3 regions of the Streptomyces griseiscabiei genome follow, and region 1 is predicted to be linked to each of the others. Evidence: riboswitches for the same ligand, from Rfam matches in the RefSeq annotation. Region 1 holds a riboswitch; each other region holds the start of a gene.
What was found. A riboswitch is a leader RNA that binds a small molecule or an ion and turns the genes downstream of it on or off. The one in region 1 is predicted to bind cobalamin.

Region 1 (7,302 bases):
CCACGCGGACCCGGGCGGCGACTCGGCTGCCGTGTCAGCCACGGACGTACGGAACATGGGGGATATCACCGTCACAGTTCACTGAGCTTCACTCTCGGGTCGATCAGGCCGTACAGGAGGTCCGCCAGCAGGTTCCCGGTGAGGACGGCGACGGCGGCGAGCGTGGTGAGGGCGGCGAGGAGCGGGAAGTCGACGGCGGTGGCCGCCTCCACGGTGGCCGCCGCGATACCGGGCCAGCTGAAGACGCTCTCCACGAGCAGGGCGCCGGTGATGAGTTCGGGGACGCGGGAGCCGATCAGGGTGAGGACCGGCAGCAGTCCGGAGCGCAGCGCGTGGTGCAGGAGGACCGTGCGTTCGGCGATGCCCCGGGCGCGGGCGCCCCGTACCGGGTCCTCGGCCAGCGCGTCGCCGACGCCCTGCCGTACGTACAGGGTGAACCAGGGCAGTTGGGAGACGGCGAGCACCCCGGCGGGCAGGACGAGGTGGTGCGCGACCTGCCCGGCCGTGACCTGTTCGGTGGAAGTGTCCGTCAGACCGCCCGCCGGAAGTACGCCCAGTTGGAGCGCGAACAGCCAGACGGCGAGCAGGGCGACCCAGAAGACGGGCGCGGCTTCGAGGGTGTACGCGGCGGAGGTGACGGCCCGGTCGAGCCATCCGCCGGGGCGGCGGGCGGCGAGCACGCCCAGCGTGGTGCCGAGCAGGACGGCGACGGCGAAGGCGACCGCGCACAACAGGGTCGACCAGACGAGGCGTTCGGCGATGACCTGGGCCACCGGCTGGCGCAGCACGCTGGACTCGCCGAGGTCGCCGGTGAGCGCGGACGTCAGCCAGCGCCACCAGCGCACGGCGAACGGCTCGTCCACGCCGAGGTTGGCGCGCAGCCGGTCCAGGGTCTCCTGGTCGGCGCCGAGGGCGGCGGTGCCCGCGTACGCCTTGACGGGGTCGAAGGGGGAGGCGGCGGCGATCGCGAACACGCCGAAGGTGACGACGAGGACGACGGGGACGGCGAACAGGGCACGCCGTCCGGTCAGTCGTGCCATCGCTCCCCAGGGGAGCCGGGTCACGTCCGTGGCCGCCAGGTCTCGATGTTCCACCAGGGGCCGGACGCGAAGCCGTGTTCGTGCGGTTCGACCTGGGTGGTCAGTCCGTCCCAGCGGTCGGCGAGGACGTAGACGTGGTCGATGTGGGTGAGGAAGGTGTAGCCGGGGTCCTTCACCAGTTCGCGCTGGAGCGTGTCGTACGCGCTCTTGCGGGCGGCGTCGTCCTGGCTTCGGCGGCCGGTGTCGAGGGCTTCGTCCACCTTCGGGTTGGCGTAGCGGCCCATGTTGTTGAAGCCGTCGCCGGCGAGGGAGGAGTGCAGCATCGTGTAGAGGCCGAAGTCGGGGTCGCCGGTGGAGCCGAAGCCGGCGAGGACGGCGGTGTCCTTCATCCTCGGCTCGATCACCTCCCAGGTGGCGCTCTCCACGGTCACGTCGATGCCGGCCTTCTTGGCGTCGGAGGCGTAGGCGAGGGCGTGGTCCTGGCGGACCTTGTCGCCGGACGGGTAGAGCAGGGTGAAGGCCGCCTTCGTGCCCGCATTGGCGCGGATGCCGTCCGGGCCGGTCCTCCAGCCCGCCTCGTCCAGGACGCGTGCGGCCTTGCCGAGGTCCTGGGGGCGTTCGATGCCCTTCGCGAACCAGGGGTCGTCGCCGGGCAGCGGTCCGTACGCCGGGCGGCCGGCGCCGTCGAGGATCTGGTCGACCATGGCCTCGCGGTCCACGGCGGCGTCGAGGGCCCGCCGGATCGCGCGGTCGCCGGTGACGTCGTTCCCGGTGGGGAGGGTGACGGTGCGATAGTCGTAGGACTTGGCGTCGTAGGTCTTCCGGTCGCCGTCCTTCGCGAAGCCGGCGGCGAGATCGGGTGGCAGGATCGCGCCGTCGAGGTCGCCGGAGCGCAGCCGGGTGGCGCGTACGTCGTCGTCCTCGACGATCGCCATGGTGAACTTCTTCACCTTCGGGGCGCCGCCCCAGTAGTCCGGGTTGGCCTTGAAGGTGAGCTTCTCGCCCCTGCTCCAGGTGGACAGGACGTACGGGCCGGTGCCGATCGGCTCGGTGTTGAAGGAGCCGGTGTTGGGGTCCTGCTTCCCCGCGATGTGTGCGGGGACGATCGGCAGGACCGTGCGGCCGGCGAAGGGCGCGTAGGGGTAGTCGAGGGTGAAGACGACCTTGTCGTCGCCGTCCGCCCGGACCTCCTTGACGGCGTCGAGTTCGCTGCGGGCGGTGTTGTTGGTCTTCGCGTCCAGCACGGTCCGGTAGGTGAAGACCACGTCGGCGGAGGTCAGGGGTTCGCCGTCGCTGAACTTGACGTTCTCGCGGAGGGTGTAGGTGTACGTCCGGCCGCCGTCGGCCACTTGGGGCAGCGCCTTCGCCAGGGCGGGTCTCAGTTCCAGGTCGGCGTCCCGGGCCAGCAGCCCGTCGAAGATCTTCGAGTTGCCGTCCTTGCCGTAGCCGAGGAGCGGGCTGAGGGTGTCCGGCTCGGACGCCACCCCGATCACGACGGAGTCGGCCGGGCCGCCGCCGTCGGTGCCACCGCCGGGCGCCGAGCAGGCGGTGGCGCCGAGGGCCACCGCCGCCGCGACGGCGGCACCTCGTATCGGTCGGGACGTCATGAGCCTCACACCCTTGCTGCGCCTGAAGTGCTGTTGCACATTGATTGCAGGTAAGGGCTACCCCGGCGGGTCGTACATCAGTCCAGCGATGTGACCTGCGGGTTTCGGCTCAGCCGTCGTCGGGCGTACGGCCCGGGCTCCTCAGGTGGTGGTGCCGCTCCGGCGGGACCGGTACCACCACGCGCCCCCGCCGAGCGCGAGCAGGACCACCGCGCCGATGCCGAGGGGGACCGCCAGGGAGCCGCCGTCGTCGCCGTCGGTGCTGTCCGCCGCGGCCTCCGCCGACGGCGTGGCGGCCTCGGCGCTCTTCTCGGGCGAGGGGGAGGGCGGAGCCGTCGTGGGGTCCGCCGAGGGGGTGGGGCTCACGACCTCGGCGCCGGGCGCGGCGGCCTTGAGGTCCAGGCGGGGCGCCGGGTGACCGTGGCCGTGGCCGTCGCCCTCCGCCTCCTCCTCCAGTTCGATCCAGCGGTCCACCTTGCCGTCGCTGTACGACTGGAGGGTCTTGAACACCAGCGACTTCGCGTCGGGCAACTGCCGTACGGTGACCACGTACTCGACGTCCTCGCCCACCGCGAGTTTGGTGCCGGACACCGTGTAGCCCCGGTCGGTGGGGGCGAACTTCCACCCGTCCGGGCCCTCCTTGTAGGTGAGGTCGGCGGGGACGAGGCCCTTGGGCAGGATCACCTCCACCTTGGTGATGCCGGCGGAGGCCGACTCCGACTCGGCGGAGAAGGTGAGGTCGACGTTCTGGTCGAGGGCGCGGGCGCCCTCCGCCTCGACCTCCGCGTGGGCCGCGGCCGGCCCCGCGGTGGCGACGGCGACCGCGAGCGCGGCTGCGGTGAGAACGCCGAGACGGCGCGAACTGCGTACCAAGGTCGGGCGGTGCACTGCGGACTCCCTGTGCCGACGGTGTGAAGGGTGAATTCAAGCGCAGGGCAGGACCTGTGGCCAAGGGCGACCAGGTGTGCGATCGGTTCCGGCCAACCGCCGCCACCGGGGACGCGCTCGTGCGCGGGGTGGGGACGGTGGGGCGTGCGCCGTGGTGTGAGCTGTTCCACGGCGCCCGCGCGCCCCTCGTCTCCGCTTGTCAGCGTCCTTATCTGGGCACTACTGTCACCACGCCTTGGTGAACGGGAAATCCGGTGTCATGCCGGTGCGGCCCTCGCCACTGTGATCGGGAAGTCCGGCTCTGGTCCTCACGGACAGCCACTGGGTCCTCGGACCCGGGAAGGCGGAGCACGGACGGTGGTACCCGTAAGCCAGGAGACCGGCCAAGGCGCGTCAACCATCCACGAGGTGCTGGAGAGGGTCTGCTGAGCCATGCACATAGCCGAGGGTTTCCTTCCTCCGGCGCACGCGATCGCCTGGGGCGTCGCGTCCGCGCCATTCGTCGTCCACGGAGTCCGGGCACTCACCCGTGAGGTCAAGGAGCACCCCGAGAGCACCCTGCTGCTCGGTGCCTCCGGTGCCTTCACCTTCGTCCTGTCCGCACTGAAGCTGCCTTCGGTCACCGGGAGTTGTTCCCACCCCACCGGCACCGGACTCGGCGCCATCCTGTTCCGGCCACCGATCATGGCGGTCCTGGGCACCATCACCCTGCTCTTCCAGGCACTGCTGCTCGCGCACGGCGGGCTGACCACGCTCGGCGCCAACGTCTTCTCGATGGCGATCGCCGGCCCCTGGGCGGGGTACGGCATCTACCGGCTGCTGCGGCGGTTCGACGTGCCGCTGATGGTCACCGTGTTCTTCGGCGCGTTCGTCGCCGACCTGGTCACCTACTGCGTCACCAGCGTGCAGCTGGCGCTCGCGTTCCCCGACCCGAGCAGCGGTTTCCTGGGCGCGCTCGGCAAGTTCGGCTCCATCTTCGCCGTCACCCAGATCCCGCTGGCGATCAGCGAGGGCCTGCTCACGGTGCTGGTGATGCGGCTGCTGGTGCAGTCGAGCAAGGGCGAACTGACCCGGCTCGGCGTGCTCCTGACCGGCAAGCGCGACCGCACCGAGACCGCGACCGAGACCGAGACCGGGGCGGTGGCCCGATGAACAAGAAGACGATGAGCAAGAACACGAAGATCAACGCCCTGCTGCTGCTCGTCGTGGCCGCGCTCGCCGTCCTGCCGCTGGCCCTCGGCCTCGGCGACCACAAGGAGGAGCCCTTCGCGGGCGCCGACGCCGAGGCGGAGACCGCGATCACGGAGATCGAGCCGGACTACGAGCCGTGGTTCTCGCCGCTGTACGAGCCGCCGTCCGGTGAGATCGAGTCGGCCCTGTTCGCGCTGCAGGCCGCGCTCGGCGCGGGCGTCCTCGCGTACTACTTCGGCATCCACCGGGGCCGGCGCCAGGGCGAGGCACGGGCCCTGGCCGGGCTGGCGGGCGCCGGTGACGACAGCTCGACCAGCGGTGCCGGTGCCGGGGAGTCCCCCGCCGGGCGGGTCTGACGCCTCGTGCTGCCGATCGACGCGGCGGCGCACAGCAGTCGCTGGCGCCGCCGCCATCCCGTGGACAAGGCCGTGCTCGGGCTCGGCCTCACCGTGCTCGCGATCTCCCTGCCGCCCTGGCCGGGCGCGGCCCTGGTCCTGCTGACCGCGCTCGTGGTGCTGCTGGGCCCGGCCGGGGTGCCGGGGCGCCGGCTGTGGCGGGCCTACCGGGTGCCGCTGGGTTTCTGTGTGACCGGGGCGCTGCCGCTGCTCGTCCAGGTCGGCGGGCCCGACGGGTTCGTGACCCTGGCCGACGGCGGACCGGTCCGCGCCGGGGAACTGCTGCTGCGCACCTCGGCGGCCTCCCTCGGCGTCCTGCTGTTCGCGTTCACCACCCCCATGTCGGACCTGCTGCCGCGCCTGGTGAAGGCCGGGGTGCCCGCGCCCGTCGTGGACGTGGCACTGGTCACGTACCGGATGAGCTTCCTCCTCCTGGACTCCGTGCGCCGGATCCGGGAGGCGCAGGCGGCCCGGCTCGGGCACACCACCCGGGCGGCCACCTGGCGTTCGCTCGGCGGACTCGGCGCCACCGCGTTCGTCCGGGCCTTCGACCGGGCGGCTCGCCTGCAGACGGGACTGGCGGGGCGGGGCTACGACGGCACCCTGCGCGTCCTGGTCCCCGAGGCACGGATCTCCGCCCGCTTCACCACGGCGAGCGTGGCCCTGCTCGGGGCCGTGGCCGCTCTCACCCTCGTACTGGATTCGTCCTGGAAAGGCCGCTGACATGAGCGAGCCCGTGCTGGTCTCCCTGCGGGGCGCGTCCTTCGCGTACGAGGACGGGCCGCCCGTGCTCAGCGACCTCGACTTCGCGGTGCCGGAGGGACGCGCGCTCGCCCTGCTGGGCCGCAACGGCAGCGGCAAGACGACGCTGATGCGGCTGCTCAGCGGTGGACTGCGGCCCCGGACCGGCGAGTTGGCGGTCGAGGGGCGGGCGGTGACGTACGACCGCAAGGGGCTGACCCGGCTGCGGACGACGGTGCAGCTGGTGGTGCAGGACCCGGACGACCAGCTGTTCGCGGCGTCCGTGGCGCAGGACGTGTCGTTCGGGCCGCTCAACCTCGGGCTGTCCGACGCGCAGGTCCGGGCCCGGGTGGACGAGGCGCTCGGCGCCCTCGGGATCGCCGCGCTCGCCGACCGGCCCACCCATCTGCTCTCCTACGGCCAGCGCAAGCGGACCGCCATCGCGGGCGCGGTCGCGATGCGGCCCCGTGTGCTGATCCTGGACGAGCCGACCGCCGGACTCGACCCCGACGGGCAGGAGCGGCTCCTCGCCACCCTGGACGGGCTGCGCCGGTCCGGCACCACCGTCGTGATGGCCACCCACGACGTCGACCTCGCCCTGCGCTGGGCCGACGACGCGGCACTGCTCACCCCGTCCGGCGCGCGCACCGGCCCGGTGGCCGCCATGCTCGCCCGTACGGATCTCCTCGGGCAGGCGGGACTGCGGCTGCCGTGGGGCATCGCCGTCGCTCAACACCTGCGGGAACAGGGGCTGTTGGGTGAGGAGGAGGCCGGGCCGCGTACGCCGGAGGAGCTGGCCGCCGTGGCTCAGGTCCGCAGGCCGTAGACGCGGACGGCGGTGCCCGCGAAGACCTCGTGCCGTTCGGCCGCGCTCAGTCCGGACGTCAACTCGTGGGCCGTGTCGAGGACGTGGGCGTAGTCCGCCGCGAGCCGGCAGACGGGCCAGTCGGAGCCGAACATCAGCCGGTCGGGGCCGAAGGCGTCCAGCACGATGTCGGCGTACGGGGCGAGGTCGGCGACGGACCAGGTCCTCCAGTCCGCCTCGGTGACCAGGCCGGAGAGCTTGCAGAAGGTGTTGGGGAGCGCGGCCAGCTGTCGCAACTCCCCCGCCCACGGCTCCAGTTCGCCCGAGGCGATGGGCGGCTTGGCCACATGGTCGAGGACGAAGGCGAGTTCGGGGAGCCGGGCCGCCGCCTCCACGGCGGCCGGGAGCTGGTGGGGTTTGACCAGGAGGTCGTAGCCGAGCCCCGCCCCGGCGACGGCGGACAGACCGCGCAGGACGTCCGGGCGGACCAGCCAGCGGGGGTCGGGTTCGCCCTGCACCTGGTGGCGGATGCCCACCAGATGCTCGCCGCCGGGGCCTTCGCGCAGCCCGGCGAGGGTCTCGGCGACATCGGGCGCGGTGAGGTCGGTCCAGCCGACGACCCCGGCGACCAGGTC
Region 2 (7,302 bases), on a different contig from region 1:
GCCCCGCTCGCCGTCTTCGGGGCCACCGCCCACCTCGTCGGGCAGTACGGGCTGGGCGTGATGTCGACGTACGGCAAGCTCATCGCCGTCTGCTACGGCGTGGCCGCGCTGTTCCTGCTGCTGCTCGCGGTCGTGCTCAAGGCGGTCACCGGGCTGAGCCTGTGGCAGTTCGTCCGCTACACCCGTGAGGAGATGCTGCTCGCGCTGGGCACCGCCTCCAGCGAGACCGTCATGCCCCGCATGATGCAGAAGCTGCGCCACGCCGGGTGCCGGGACGACGCCGTGGGGCTCGTGGTGCCCACGGGGTACTCCTTCAACCTCGACGGCGCGTCCATCTACCTCTCCATCGCCACGCTCTTCATCGCCCAGGCCGTCGGCGTCGACCTCACGCTCGGCCAGCAGGTCACCGTCGTCCTGATGCTGATGCTCACCAGCAAGGGCATGGCGGGCGTCCCCGGTTCGGCCTTCCTCGCCCTCTCCGCGACCGCCTCCGCGCTCGGGGTCATCCCCGCCGGCGCGGTCGCCCTCCTCCTCGGCGTCGACCGCATCATGGACTCCATGCGCGTCGCCACCAACCTCCTCGGCAACTGCGTCGCCGCCTTCGGCGTCTCCCGCTGGGAGGGCGCCCTCGACACGGCCCGCGCGAAGAAGGTACTGGGCGGAGAGATGCCCTTCGTGGAGGAGTCGGACGACGAGCCCCACGGCGAACCGAGCGGCACCGCGGCCGCACCTGAGCCCCTGCCCGCCGCCGGACCGGAGGCCCCGCTCAAGTCCGGCCTCGCGGCCCCGCGCGAGGCCCTCGTCGGCCCCCGCGAACCCGCCGAGGCCCAGGCCGAGCCGAGCAAGAACCGCCCGCTGGAGACACCTTGAGCGGGAGTTCGCCCGGACCTGGCGAAGTCGTGGGGTCGTGGTCCGCCCGGCGCGGGCGACTTGAGCCACGATTCCCTTCAGGCGTGGCCTCCCCACCGCCCCCGTCCCCAGTCGGCCTCGCCCCCGGCCGGCCTCACCCAACCCCGCCCTCACCCCCGTCCGCCCCGCCCCCTCGGGCGAGTGGCCCCAGGAAGCGGATGTGCGGCCGGTCGGTGGGGCCGGGGCGGGTGATCGTGGCCCGTACGCCGTAGACGTCGGCGATCAGGGACTCGGTGAGGATGTCGTGGGGGGCGCCGACGGCCACGACGCGGCCCTGTTTCAGGATCACCAGCCGGTCGCAGTACATCGCGGCGAGGTTCAGATCGTGCAGGGCGACGACGCTGGTGAGGCGGAGGTCGCCGACCAGGGTCAGCAGGGCCAGCTGGTGCTGGATGTCGAGGTGGTTGGTGGGCTCGTCCAGGAGCAGCTCGTGCGGCTCCTGGGCCAGGGCGCGGGCGATCTGGACCCGCTGGCGCTCCCCGCCGGACAGGGTGTGCCAGGACCGGTGGGCCTTGTCGGTCAGACCGGTGCGGGCCAGCGCCGTACGGACGGCCTCCTCGTCGTCGGCGGCGACGGGCGCCCAGGCCCGGCGATGCGGGACACGGCCCAGCCGTACGACGTCCAGGACGGTCAACTCGACCTGGGTGTCGGACTGTTGGGCCACCACGGCGATCCGCCGGGCGACCGCGCGGCGGCCCACCCGGTCGAGCGGCTCGCCGTCGAGGGTGACGACGCCCGAGGCCGGCGCGATGACCCCGGCGAGCAGACGCAGCAGCGTGGACTTGCCCGAGCCGTTGGGGCCGAGCAGTCCGGTGACGGTCCCGGGACGCGGCGCCAGGCTGACCCCGTCCAGGATCAACGTGCCGTCGGCGCTGCGGGAGACCCGCTCGGCGCGCAGCCCGGCCGTCCCTGTCGCATCCATCGCATGCATCGCATCCATCGAGTCCGTGGCTTCCACGGCGTCCGTGGTGGCGGCCCGGTCGTTCATCGGCTGCTCCTGGTCCGGTACATGATGGCGACGAAGGCGGGGACGCCGATGAGGGACGTCACCACACCCACCGGGACCTCCTGCGGATCAAGGACGGTACGGGCGAGGGTGTCGACCCACACCAGGAACACCGCCCCGGCCAGGGCGGTGGCCGGCAGCAGCCGTCCGTGCCCGGACCCGGTGAGCGCGCGGGCGGCGTGCGGCAGGACCAGCCCGACGAAGCCGATCGCCCCGGCCGAGGCGACCAGGGCCGCCGTCAGCAGCGCGGTGACGCACAGCAGGACCAGCCGGGTGCGGGCCACGGAGACACCGAGCGAGGCCGCCGCGTCCTGCCCGAACGCGAACGCGTCCAGCGCGTGGCTGTGCCCCAGACAGACCAGCAGCACCACGACCAGCACGGCCAGACACACCGTCACATCCGTCCAGTCCGCCCCGCTGAGCGAGCCGAGCAGCCAGAACAGCACCGCGCGGGTCGTCTCGGCGTCGGCGGCGGTCATCACCATGAAGGAGGTGAGCGCGGAGAACAGCTGCATGGCCGCGACACCGACGAGCACCACGCGGTCCGTGCTGCCGCCCAGCGTCTGGCTGAGCAGCAGCACCAGCCCGAAGGAGACCACCGCGCCCAGGAACGCGCCCCCGGACACCGACAGCGCACCGCCGCCCACGCCGAGCACCACGACCACGACGGCGCCGGTCGACGCCCCGGAGGAGACGCCCAGCACGAAGGGATCGGCCAGCGGATTGCGCAGCAGGGACTGCATGACCGCGCCGCACACCGCCAGTCCGGCCCCGCACACGGCGGCCAGCAGCGTGCGCGGCAGCCGCAGATTCCACACGATGCCGTCCCGGATGGGCGTCAACTCCGTGTGCCCCCAGCCGAGATGGGCGACCACCGTGGACCAGACGTCGACCACGCCGATGTCCGCGGGCCCGATGGTGATCGCCACGGCCACGGAGACCGCGAGCGCCACGAGCCCGGCCGTCCACGCCACCGACCGCCGCAGCACCCGTACGACGAGCGGCGCCGGACCGGCGGTTCCCCCCTTCCCCGCCGTCCCCTTCCCCGCCGTCCCCGTCCGTACGTGGGCCTTTGCACCGGTCATCCCGCGAGGCCGAACTCGCGGAGCGCCGCCGCCACCTTCTCCACGCCCTCGACGGTCCGCACGGTCGGGTTCATCGCCTGCCCGGACAGCAGCACGTACCGCTTCTTCTTCACCGCCGTCATGTTCCTGGTGACGGGATCGGACTCCAGGAACTCGATCTTCTTCGCTGCCGTCTCCGCCGTCTGCTCCTCGCGGACCAGGTCGCCGATGACGAGGACGTCGGGGTCGCGGTCGGCGACGGCCTCCCAGTTGACCTGGGGCCACTCCTCCTCGGTGTCGTCGAAGACGTTCTTCGCGCCCAGTTCGCGGGTGATGACCCCGGGGGCCCCGCAGCAGCCCGCGAGGTACGGGGACTGGGCGTTGGCGAACCAGTACAGGACGGTGACGCCCTCGGCGTCGAGGCCCGCGGTCGCCTTCTCCACCCGGGACTTCAGCTCCGCCACCAGCTTCTCGCCGCGCTTCTCGACCCCGAAGATCCGCGCCAGATCGCGCACTTCGCCGTAGACCGCGTCCATGGTCAGCGGCTCGGTGCGGACGCCGTCGCCGTCACCGCTGTTGTCCTTGCCGACGCAGTCGGAGGGGGAGAGATAGGTGGGGACGCCGAGCTTCTCGAACTCCGCGCGGGTCGCCACCCCGCCCTTGCCGAGGGTGGACGCGAACGAGGAGACGACGAGGTCGGGTTCGGCGTCCAGGACCTTCTCGAACGAGGGCGCGTTGTCGGCGAGCCGCGGCACCTTCGCGTTCGCCTTCTCCAGGGCCTTCGGCAGCGGGTCGGTCCAGGTGGCGGTGCCCGCCATGCGGTCGGCGAGGCCGAGGGAGAGCAGGATCTCGGTGGTGCCCTGGTTGAGGGAGACGGCACGCTCGGGCGGGCTGTCCACCCGCACCCGCTCACCGCAGTTGTCGAGGGTGACCGGATGACCGGTGGACTCGCCCGGGGCCGCTCCCTCGGCGGCGGACGTGCCGGACCCGGCGGACCCGGAGCCCCCGCAGCCGGTCAGCAGCAGCGAACCGGCGGCCAGGAGGAGGACGGCATGACGGACAGGACGTGCGATCGGCACGGGACTTCCTTCGGCGTCGAGGGCTCATGCGCGAAGCCCGGTCGTACGGAGCTGTCCCGGGCACCCCTCGGCGCCGGGGACCGCCAGCAGGTCTTCGGACTCGGGTTCACCCGGACGAGACGCCTTCCCGGACCGCGATCGTGACCGCCGTCCAGTGGCCGTTGCCCCGCCCGTCACCCTCACCGCTGCGCGTCAGCTCCGGATTCACACCGGATTCCCTGACCCGTACGCGTCGATGCGCGCACATGGGTTCGACTGGCGTCGGCAAGCTATCACAGGCCCCCGGCCCACCCGTTGACCTGCCCGCCTGCCCGCCTGCCCGCCTGCCCGCCTGCCCGCCCCTCCGCCCTCGCCGTGCCGTGCCGTGCCGTGTTCAGTCGACGACCGCGGTGGCCTCGATCTCGACCAGATGCTCGGGGATGTCCAGCGCCGCGACGCCGAGGAGGGTGGCGGGCGGGGTGGCGGTGACCCCGAGCTTCCCGGCCGCCCGGGAGATGCCCTCCATGAGGGCGGGCATCTTGTCGGGCGTCCAGTCGACGACATGGATGTTGATCTTCGCCACGTCGTCGAAGGAGGCCCCGGCTCCGGCCAGCGCGGTGCCGACGTTCAGATAGCACCGCTCGACCTGGGCGGCCAGGTCGCCGACGCCGACGGTGACCTGGTCGGCGTCCCAGGAGACCTGTCCCGCGACGAACACCAGCTTCGTGCCCGTCGCGACGGACACCTGCCGGTACGCGTCGATCTTCGGCAGTCCGTCGGGGTTCACCAGGGTGATGGCCATGTCGTACGTCTCCTCGTCATGAGCGCCCGAAGGGCAACACGTGGGGTTCACGTGCTCTCTCGTGGTTACCGGGTAACCGTAGGAGAGTGGCCGCTGACGTGGAAGAACGCACTTTTCGGTGCCTGGGTTACCTCGTGGTGACCCTGCAGTTCAGGCGGTCGTGCGGTCGTGCGGTCGTGCGGTCGTGCGGTCGTGCGGTCGGGCGAGTCAGGCGGCGGGTTTCCACCCGGGGATCGTCGGCAGGACCTTCTCGGCGACGCGGAACAGGGCCTCGTCGTCGGGTGTCATGGAGTCCTGGCGGTAGATGACGAGTTCGAAGGTGCTGCCACTGTCCTTCGGGTCCGTCGCGACCAGCAGCCGACGGGCGACACCACCGGGGCCGGACGCGGCGTCGGCGCCGTCGAACCCGAAGGAGATGGCGATGGTCTGGCCCGAGTACAGGGCCGCCGTGTGCCCGAGCACCTTCCTGGTCTCGGCGCCGGAGCCCAGATAGCCGACCGACTCGGCGACCGGGAGGTCGTCGTACGACGCCGAGAGCTCGACGGTGTACGTGTCCAGCCTGACGGTCGCTTCGGGGGTGACGGTCTTCGTGCCGTCGGCCCAGGTGGACTCGTTGTCACTGCCCGAGGCGGTGACCGCCTTCTCGGTCGGGGTGCCGAGGAGCCCCGGCAGGTCGGAACGGTTCAGCGCGGTGCACAACCGGGCACCGGAGACCTCGCCCCGCGGCGCCGGCGAGGCGTCGTCCGAGGCCGAGCAGGTCGCCGGTCCCGAGGACTCCTGCGTCCCACCGAGCAGGTCCCCCAGCAGCCACATGCCCCCCAGGATCACCCCGACGGTCGCCACCGCCGAGAACACCTGGGCCCCGGTGCTCATCTCCTTCCCGGACCTGGGCACGGGCCCGGACGCGGGCGCCCCGCCGACGACCGCTCCCGACCCTGCCCCCGCCTCCGGTTCCGCCGTCGAACCCGTTCCGGAACCGCTGAAGTCGTCGACCATGCCCCCGTGCCCCCACGTTGATGTGCACACGCCCCCCGTGCGCCGGGGGAGCCTAGCCGGTGATCGTCGCGAGGCGAAACGGAATTCCGGCCGCCGCGAGCCCGGCACGGGAGAGGTCGACTATCCTGCCGTGGCCCGCGCGAAAGGACGGAACGCCATGACCGAGCACGGCTCTCTGGGCGTCGCCGTCGTCGGCACCGGCCGGATGGGCGCCGACCACGCCCGCCGGATCGCGCGGGTGATCAGCGGTGCCCATGTGGCAGCCGTCGTCGACCCGGACACCGACCGGGCCGGTACCGTCGCCGCCGGCATCGGGGGCTGCGCGGCCTACGGCGACCTCGCCGAGGCGCTGGCCGCCCCCGGCGTCGACGCCGTCCTCGTCGCCTCCCCGGGCCCCGCCCACGAGGCCGCCCTGCTCACCGCCTTCGCCCACGACCTGCCCGTCCTGTGCGAGAAGCCCCTCACCCCGGACACGGCTTCCGCGCTGCGGCTGCTGGAGGCGGAGCAGCGCCTCGGCCACCGCCGGGTCCAGGTGGGTTTCATGCGCCGCTACGACCGCGAGTACGTCAAGCTCAAGTCCCTGCTGGACAGCGGCGAGCTGGGCCGGCCGCTGCTGCTGCACCACCGGCACCGCAATGCCGGGGCCCCGCCCGGCTTCACCGACGCGATGGCGCTCAACGACTCCGTCGCGCACGAGATGGACGTCACCCGCTGGCTGCTCGGCCAGGAGATCACCGCCGTCACCGTGCTGCGGCCCCGGCCGAGCGCGTACGCCCCCGAGGGCCTGAGCGACCCCCAGTTCGTGGTGTTCGAGACCGACGGCGGAGCCGTCGTCGACGTCGAGATCTTCCTCAGCGCCCGCTACGGCTACCAGGTGCAGGCCGAGGCCGTCTGCGAGAACGGCACGGCCCGCGTCGGCGACGGGCACGACATGCTCGTCACCACGGCGGGCCGCTGGGGCGGCACGGTCACCCCGGGCTACCTCGAACGCTTCGAGGACGCCTACGACCGTCAGGTGCAGGCCTGGGTCGACGCCACCCGGCGCGGCGAGGTCACCGGACCCGGCACCTGGGACGGGTACGCCGTCGCCGCGATCTCCGAGGCGGGTGTCCGCGCCCAGACCGAGGGCGTCCGTGTCGAGGTGGAACTCGTCGAACGCCCGGCTCTCCACCGCTGACATCCCTCGCCCCGAGACATGTGATGTTTCATCTCGGGCGGACTGCTCGATTACCCGTCAAAACGGTCAACTATCCAGCATCACCAGGCACATTCATCCCTGCGCAACCGTTGACAGTGGTGGGCCGCATGCCTGACGTTCGTGCGTATGTCGCAACCGATCAGCAGGCGCACGTTACTGGCCGGCGCCACGGCCGTCGCGGCGGCCACCCACGCCACCCATGCCACCCACGCGTTCGCGGCCGGGCGCGCCCCGGTCGCAGCGCGGGCCTACACACCCACCTGGGACTC
Region 3 (7,302 bases), on a different contig from region 1:
GCCCTTCACCATGTAGGCGAGCATCTCCGTGTTGCCCATCTCGACCACGTCGGGGGCCTTGTCGGTGGCGAGGACGGCGTCGAGCTTGGCGTTCTTGTCGGGCCAGCCGTAGTACTCGTGCGTGATGGTGATACCGGGGTGCTTCTTCTCGATCGCCTTGTCGGCGGCCTTGACCAGTTCCGGCCAGTTGTTCTGCGCGTCGACCGTGAGCCAGACCGTCAGCTCCTTGGTGTCGGCCCCCGTGTCCGAGCTCTTGCTCCCGCCACCGCCACCGCACGCCGCGACGGAGACCATCATGCCCGCGATACAGACCGCGATCGTCAGCTTCCTCTTCACGCCACCCTCCTCAGGGATGCCATTGCTCAGGGATGCCACAAACCCCCCTGCTCCCCGCGGTGACAGACGTACCGCCCCTGGGGCCAGGACCTGGACCAATGGTGTAGACCAGTAGGCGGAGCTTGGCTCAGACCATTCGGTGTGTCAAGAGGGTGCGAACCGGCTCCCACCAGCCGTTATGCGACCTACATATGCAAGAACCTTTATGTAATAAGCCAGCGAAAACCGCGCGCTTGAGCCACACTCTTCGGGTAGACCACTGCGGCCTCGTGGAGTAGACCAGCGGAGACCCCTCCGTGGACTAGACCAGCGGAGCCTGCGAAGGTATACAGAGGGATCACGCCACGAGGAGCCGGGAAGGCGGAGCATGAGCACCGACGTCAGCAGTGCGGAGAACGAGAACGGGGCGACCGTCCGTACCGCACGCGTGCCCAAGTACTACCGCCTGAAGAAGCACCTGCTCGACATGACCGAGACGCTGCCGCCCGGCACGCCCGTGCCGCCCGAGCGCACCCTGGCCTCCGAGTTCGACACCTCGCGCACCACCGTGCGCCAGGCGCTCCAGGAGCTGGTGGTCGAGGGGCGGCTGGAGCGCATCCAGGGCAAGGGCACGTTCGTCGCCAAGCCCAAGGTCTCCCAGGCACTGCAACTCACCTCGTACACCGAGGACATGCGCGCCCAGGGTCTCGAACCCACCTCGCAGCTGCTGGACATCGGGTACATCACGGCCGACGACACCCTCGCCGGACAGCTCGACATCACCGCCGGCGGCCGCGTACTGCGGATCGAGCGCCTCCGGATGGCCAACGGCGAGCCGATGGCCATCGAGACGACCCATCTGAGCGCCAAGCGCTTCCCGGCCCTGCGCAGGTCCCTGGTCAAGTACACCTCCCTCTACACCGCGCTCGCCGAGGTGTACGACGTCCGGCTCGCCGAGGCCGAGGAGACCATCGAGACCTCGCTGGCCACCCCGCGCGAGGCCGGTCTGCTGGGCACGGACGTGGGTCTGCCGATGCTGATGCTCTCCCGCCACTCGCTGGACATGGACGGACAGCCGGTGGAATGGGTGCGGTCCGTCTACCGGGGCGACCGCTACAAGTTCGTGGCCCGCCTCAAGCGCCCCCAGGACTGAGCCGGTCGGGTCCCTCCCGGGGCGAGCGGGGCGAGTAACAGGTGGTGCACGCGGTGTAGCGCGACCGCCGCGCCTGTTCTACGGTCCTTGCGTCGCCGCATGGACACGGGAGGCCCCGCTGTGCGTACCGCGAACGTCCGCACCGTCGTCGTCTCGAACACAGAACCTCCGCATCCGATATCCGGACAGGGGGTTCCGTGCGGCGGATCGCGTCCCTTACATTCCTGCGCGTCGACCAGGTGATCAGCGAGGGGACGGAACAGGGACATGTCAGAAACACCTGAAGTGTCACCACCCATGAGACCGGCGGTGACACCTGTCAGGGTGGTCATCGCCCTGTGTCTGATCGCCCCGTTCGTGGCGATGCTCTGGGTCGGCTCGTACGCCAAGACGGACCCGGCGTTCATCGGCATCCCCTTCTTCTACTGGTACCAGATGGCCTGGGTGCTCCTCTCCACGGCGCTGACCGCCACCGCGTACGTCCTGTGGCAGCGCGACCAGCGCGCCCGCAGGTCCGAGACGCAGGGGGCCGGGACGCAGGGGTCCGAGACACAGGGCGGGGGTGTCACGAAGTGAAGGACGGCGTGAACGGCGTGGCACTCGCCGTCTTCATCTTCTTCTTCCTGGCCGTCACGGTCATGGGCTTCCTCGCGGCACGCTGGCGCAAGGCCGAGAACGAGCACAGCCTCGACGAATGGGGCCTGGGCGGCCGGTCGTTCGGCACCTGGGTCACCTGGTTCCTGCTCGGCGGCGACCTCTACACGGCGTACACCTTCGTGGCCGTACCGGCGGCGATCTACGCGGCGGGCGCGGCCGGCTTCTTCGCGGTGCCGTACACGATCCTGGTCTACCCGCTGATCTTCACCTTCCTGCCCCGTCTGTGGTCGGTCTCCCACAAGCACGGCTATGTGACGACCTCGGACTTCGTCCGCGGCCGGTTCGGCTCCAAGGGCCTGTCGCTGGCGGTCGCCCTGACCGGCATCCTGGCGACGATGCCCTACATCGCCCTCCAACTGGTCGGCATCCAGGCCGTGCTGGACGTGATGGGCGTGGGCGGCGGTGAGGACACCAACTGGTTCATCAAGGACCTGCCGCTGCTGATCGCCTTCGGTGTCCTGGCGGCCTACACCTACTCCTCCGGCCTCCGGGCCCCCGCGCTGATCGCGTTCGTGAAGGACACCCTGATCTACATCGTCATCGCGGTGGCGATCATCTACATCCCGATCAAGCTCGGCGGTTTCGACGACATCTTCGCCAAGGCGGGCGAGGCGTACAGCCAGACCAACCCGGCGACGGACAAGCCGCGCGGCTCCCTCGTCCCCGGTGACGCCAACCAGTGGACGTACGCGACGCTGGCCCTCGGCTCGGCGCTGGCGCTCTTCATGTACCCGCACTCGATCACGGCGACGCTGTCGTCGAAGAGCCGCGAGGTCATCCGCCGCAACACCACGATCCTCCCGCTGTACTCCCTCATGCTGGGCCTGCTGGCGCTGCTGGGCTTCATGGCGATCGCGGCCGGGATCCAGGTGCAGAACGGCCAGTTGGCGATCCCTCAGCTGTTCGAGACGATGTTCCCGGACTGGTTCGCGGGCGTCGCCTTCGCGGCCATCGGCATCGGCGCGCTGGTGCCCGCGGCGATCATGTCCATCGCGGCGGCGAACCTCTTCACCCGCAACATCTACAAGGACTTCATCAGGCCTGACGCCACGCCCGCGCAGGAGACCAAGGTCTCCAAGCTGGTGTCCCTGCTGGTGAAGGTGGGCGCGCTGGCCTTCGTCCTCACCATGGACAAGACGGTCGCCATCAACTTCCAACTGCTGGGCGGCATCTGGATCCTCCAGACCTTCCCGGCCCTGGTAGGCGGCCTGTTCACCCGCTGGTGCCACCGCTGGGCGCTTCTCGCCGGCTGGGCGGTCGGCATGCTGTACGGGACGATCGCCGCGTACGGGGTGGCCTCGCCGACCCAGAAGCACTTCGGCGGCTCCTCCGCCGAGATCCCGGGCATCGGCGAGATCGGCTACATCGGCCTGACGGCCTTCGTCCTCAACGTCGTGGTCACCGTCGTCCTCACCGTCGTCCTGCGCGCCGCCAAGGCCCCCGACGGCATCGACGAGACCAGCCCCGAGGACTACACGGCCGACGCGGGCGACGCGGGCGTCCAGGTGGAACTGCCTCCGGCAACAGCGGGGACGAGCCACTAGGCTCCGCCTTTCGCCGCCGGGGTGTGTTGTCGGGTGCGGGTGGGTGGGGGCTGGTCGCACAGTTCCCCGCGCCACTGAAAAGCAGGGGCTGCGCCCCCTGCTTTTCGCCCCGAAAGGGCCGCGGGCCTCTTTCAGGGGCGCGGGGAACTACGCGAGAAGCCCCACCGAACCCGCACGTCCCCACCCACCCCCGCGCGGAGCGCGAAAAGAAGGGGGTCGAAGGGGCGCAGCCCCTGGGGATGGGACGGGTAGGGGCGGCGGGGGCGAAAAACACCCGGCTACGCTGAATCCGTGACCGCTCGCGCACCGATCGTCCTCGACAGCGACCCCGGTATAGACGACGCCGTAGCCCTCCAGTACCTCCTGGGAACCGGCCTGTGGGACCTCAAGGCGTACACATCCGTCGGCGGCAACCTCCCCGCCGAGGCGACGTACGCCAACGCCCGCGCCCTGTCCAGAGCCCTCCGCATGGACACCGACGTCCCGGTCCACCGGGGCGCCGGCCGCCCCCTCTCCCGCCTCCCCTACCGAGAGGCCTCCGCCTTCCACGGCCCGGCAGGCCTCGGCCACGAGACCCTCCCCGACTCGACCGCCCCGCACCTCACGGAGTCCTCCGCGCAGGCCCTGCTCCGGCTCTCCCGGGAACACGAGGGCGAGCTGACCGTTTGCGCCACCGGCCCCCTCACGAACGTGGCGATCGCCCTCCTGGAGGACCCCGGCTTCGCCCGCCGTGTCCGCAGGTTCGTGTTCATGGGCGGCGCCGCCCAGGTCCCGGGCAACTTCACGCCCGTCGCCGAGTTCAACATCTGGGCGGACCCGGACGCCGCCGAGGTGGTGCTCTCCTCGGGCATCCCGTTCACCATGGTCGACCTGGACGCCTCGCACCGCTGGCTGTTCCGCCCCGCCGACCTCGCCGCGCTGGAGGCCGCGGGCCCGGGTACGGCCCTCGCCGCCCGGCTGATGCGCACCTACATGGAGGCCTACACCCGCCACGGCGGCGACGGCACCTGTCCGCTGCACGATCCGCTGGCCGTGGGGGTCTGCGGCGACGAGGCGTTCGTCGAGGCGGCCGACGGGGCGGTCGTCGTGGAATGCGGAAGCGAACTCACGCGCGGGCAGACCGTGTTCGTCCCGTCCGCCGCCCGGCGCGTCTACTACTCCGAGTCCCCCGCCCTGACCGCCCGCCTCCGCGCCACCGGCCGGGTCGCCCTCGGCCCGGGCACCCGCGACTTCAGCAAGGACTTCGTGGCGACGCTGCCGCGGTGGCCAGCGGCGACCTGAGCCATCCCGACCCGCCCCAGCCCGACCCCTCCCGGTCCGGGCCCGGGTCCGGCCTCGGATCAGAACCCAGTCCGATCGTCACACGAACGACGCCCCCTGTGGAAAACCCGAGCCGCGCAGATCCCCCGCTCGTGCAAACTGCGACGCATGGACATCACGATCAGGCGGGCGCTCGCCGACGAGTACACCACCCTCGGCGAGATCACCGCACAGGCCTACCTCGGCGACGGACTGCTGGACTTCGGGGAGAGCGACGCGTACCTCGGTGAGCTGCGGGACGTGGCGAAGCGGGCCGCCGCGGCCGACGTCCTGGTGGCCCTCGCGGACGACCGGGTGCTCGGCGGTGTGACCTTCGTCCCGGCGGGCGGCCCCATGGCCGACATCGCCCGTCCGGGAGAGGCCGAGATACGGATGCTCGCGGTCGCCGCCGAAGCACGCGGGCGGGGTGTCGGCGAGGCCCTCGTGCGCGCCTGTGTGGAGCGCGCCCGGACCGTGGAGGGCTGCGCCCGCCTCGTGCTGTCGACCCAGCGGAGCATGCACGCGGCCCACCGCATCTACGAACGCCTGGGCTTCACCCGCACACCGGAGCGCGACTGGAACCCCCTTCCCGACCTCCTCGACCTCACTCTGATCACCTATGAGTTGACGCTCTGACACCCTGCGAAGTCGACAGCGACACAACATGTGGGGGTGACACCGCGACCCGGCACTAGATGTATGCTCATGCTCGCTGTCGCCGCAGGGGAATCCGGTGCGAATCCGGAACTGTCCCGCAACGGTGTACTCGCGTGTGTACGTCTCCATTCGCGCACGCATGTTCAGTCCGAACACCTGCCGACAGCGCGCCCGGCCGTCCGGTCCGGGTGCCTGACGTCCGGGCCTCGTGGAATGGGCCGGTGGACGCGACGCCCCCGTGCGCTCGTGTGCAGCCGCCTGCCCTCCGCAAGGCCCCTTGCCGAGCGAGGGAGAGCCCCACGTGACCATCGCGCCAGCCGACCCGGTTTCAGCCGACCTGGCTTCCGCCACTCCGGCGACGGAGACCGACGGTCCCGGTACCGCGTTGCTGCGGACCCTGACCGAGCTGACCGCCGACCTCCCCGACGCCGACCCCGGCCGGGTCGCCGCCGCCGCCCTGCGCGGCCGGTCGGCTCGGGCCGACGAGTCGGAGCTGCGCGAGCTGGCCACGGAGGCGGCCGCGGGCCTCATCTCCGAGGACCCCGCCTACTCGAAGCTGGCCGCCCGGCTGCTTGCCGTCGGCATCCGCGCCGAGGCCGCCTCGCAGGGCGTCACGACGTTCACCGAGTCCGTCGCGGTGGGCCACCGGGAGGGCCTGGTCGCCGACCGCACGGCGGAGTTCACGCGCGTGCACGCCGGGCGACTCGACGCCATGATCGACCGGGCGGGCGACGACCGCTTCGGCTACTTCGGCCTGCGCACGCTGCACAGCCGCTATCTGCTCCGGCACCCGATCACCCGCAAGGTCATCGAGACGCCCCAGCACTTCATGCTGCGGGTAGCCGCCGGCCTCGCCGAGAACGACACCCCGCGGGCCCTGGACGAGGTCGCCGCGCTCTACCGGCTGATGAGCCGCCTCGACTACCTCCCCTCGTCCCCCACGCTCTTCAACTCCGGTACCCGCCACCCCCAGATGTCGTCCTGCTACCTCCTCGACTCCCCGCTCGACGAGCTGGACTCCATCTACGACCGCTACCACCAGGTGGCCCGCCTCTCGAAGCACGCCGGCGGCATCGGTCTGTCGTACTCCCGCATCCGCTCGCGCGGTTCGCTGATCCGGGGCACCAACGGGCACTCCAACGGCATCGTGCCGTTCCTCAAGACGCTGGACGCCTCGGTCGCCGCCGTGAACCAGGGCGGCCGGCGCAAGGGCGCGGCCGCGGTCTACCTGGAAACCTGGCACTCCGACATCGAGGAGTTCCTGGAGCTGCGCGACAACACCGGTGAGGACGCCCGGCGTACGCACAACCTGAACCTGGCGCACTGGATCCCGGACGAGTTCATGCGCCGGGTGAACGCCGACGAGAAGTGGTCGCTGTTCTCCCCGGCCGATGTGCCCGAGCTGGTCGACCTGTGGGGCGAGGAGTTCGAGGCGGCCTACCGCAAGGCGGAGGCGGCCGGCCTGGCGCGGAAGACCATCCCGGCCCGTGATCTGTACGGCCGCATGATGCGCACCCTCGCGCAGACCGGCAACGGCTGGATGACCTTCAAGGACGCGGCCAACCGCACGGCCAACCAGACGGCCGAGCCGGGCCATGTCGTCCACTCCTCCAACCTCTGCACGGAGATCCTGGAGGTCACGGACGACGGGGAGACCGCCGTCTGCAACCTGGGCTC

Region 2: linked by a shared signal. The riboswitch ahead of J8M51_RS28705 (ABC transporter substrate-binding protein) and the one ahead of J8M51_RS07865 (energy-coupling factor ABC transporter permease) in region 1 are both predicted to bind cobalamin.
Region 3: linked by a shared signal. The riboswitch ahead of J8M51_RS18900 (ribonucleoside-diphosphate reductase subunit alpha) and the one ahead of J8M51_RS07865 (energy-coupling factor ABC transporter permease) in region 1 are both predicted to bind cobalamin.

What each region holds. Positions count from the first base shown of each region.
Region 1 covers NZ_JAGJBZ010000001.1:1,797,718-1,805,019, forward strand. Annotated here, with positions in the region: gene J8M51_RS07845 (ABC transporter permease) at 1-57, opposite strand, end outside; gene J8M51_RS07850 (ABC transporter permease) at 72-1,040, opposite strand; gene J8M51_RS07855 (ABC transporter substrate-binding protein) at 1,061-2,647, opposite strand; gene J8M51_RS07860 (DUF1775 domain-containing protein) at 2,789-3,535, opposite strand; cobalamin riboswitch at 3,755-3,937, shown strand; gene J8M51_RS07865 (energy-coupling factor ABC transporter permease) at 3,968-4,687, shown strand; gene J8M51_RS07870 (energy-coupling factor ABC transporter substrate-binding protein) at 4,699-5,082, shown strand; gene cbiQ (cobalt ECF transporter T component CbiQ) at 5,089-5,844, shown strand; gene J8M51_RS07880 (energy-coupling factor ABC transporter ATP-binding protein) at 5,846-6,688, shown strand; gene J8M51_RS07885 (amidohydrolase family protein) at 6,670-7,302, opposite strand, start outside.
Region 2 covers NZ_JAGJBZ010000002.1:2,617,504-2,624,805, forward strand. Annotated here, with positions in the region: gene J8M51_RS28690 (cation:dicarboxylate symporter family transporter) at 1-870, shown strand, start outside; gene J8M51_RS28695 (ABC transporter ATP-binding protein) at 1,004-1,831, opposite strand; gene J8M51_RS28700 (FecCD family ABC transporter permease) at 1,894-3,000, opposite strand; gene J8M51_RS28705 (ABC transporter substrate-binding protein) at 2,997-4,058, opposite strand; cobalamin riboswitch at 4,127-4,333, opposite strand; gene J8M51_RS28710 (RidA family protein) at 4,432-4,839, opposite strand; gene J8M51_RS28715 (DUF6215 domain-containing protein) at 5,047-5,712, opposite strand; gene J8M51_RS28720 (Gfo/Idh/MocA family protein) at 5,993-7,012, shown strand; gene J8M51_RS28725 (alpha-L-fucosidase) at 7,160-7,302, shown strand, end outside.
Region 3 covers NZ_JAGJBZ010000002.1:294,067-301,368, reverse strand. Annotated here, with positions in the region: gene J8M51_RS18930 (extracellular solute-binding protein) at 1-336, opposite strand, end outside; gene J8M51_RS18925 (GntR family transcriptional regulator) at 704-1,468, shown strand; gene J8M51_RS18920 (DUF3311 domain-containing protein) at 1,736-2,044, shown strand; gene mctP (monocarboxylate uptake permease MctP) at 2,041-3,669, shown strand; gene J8M51_RS18910 (nucleoside hydrolase) at 3,961-4,950, shown strand; gene J8M51_RS18905 (GNAT family N-acetyltransferase) at 5,098-5,604, shown strand; cobalamin riboswitch at 5,668-5,803, shown strand; gene J8M51_RS18900 (ribonucleoside-diphosphate reductase subunit alpha) at 5,927-7,302, shown strand, end outside.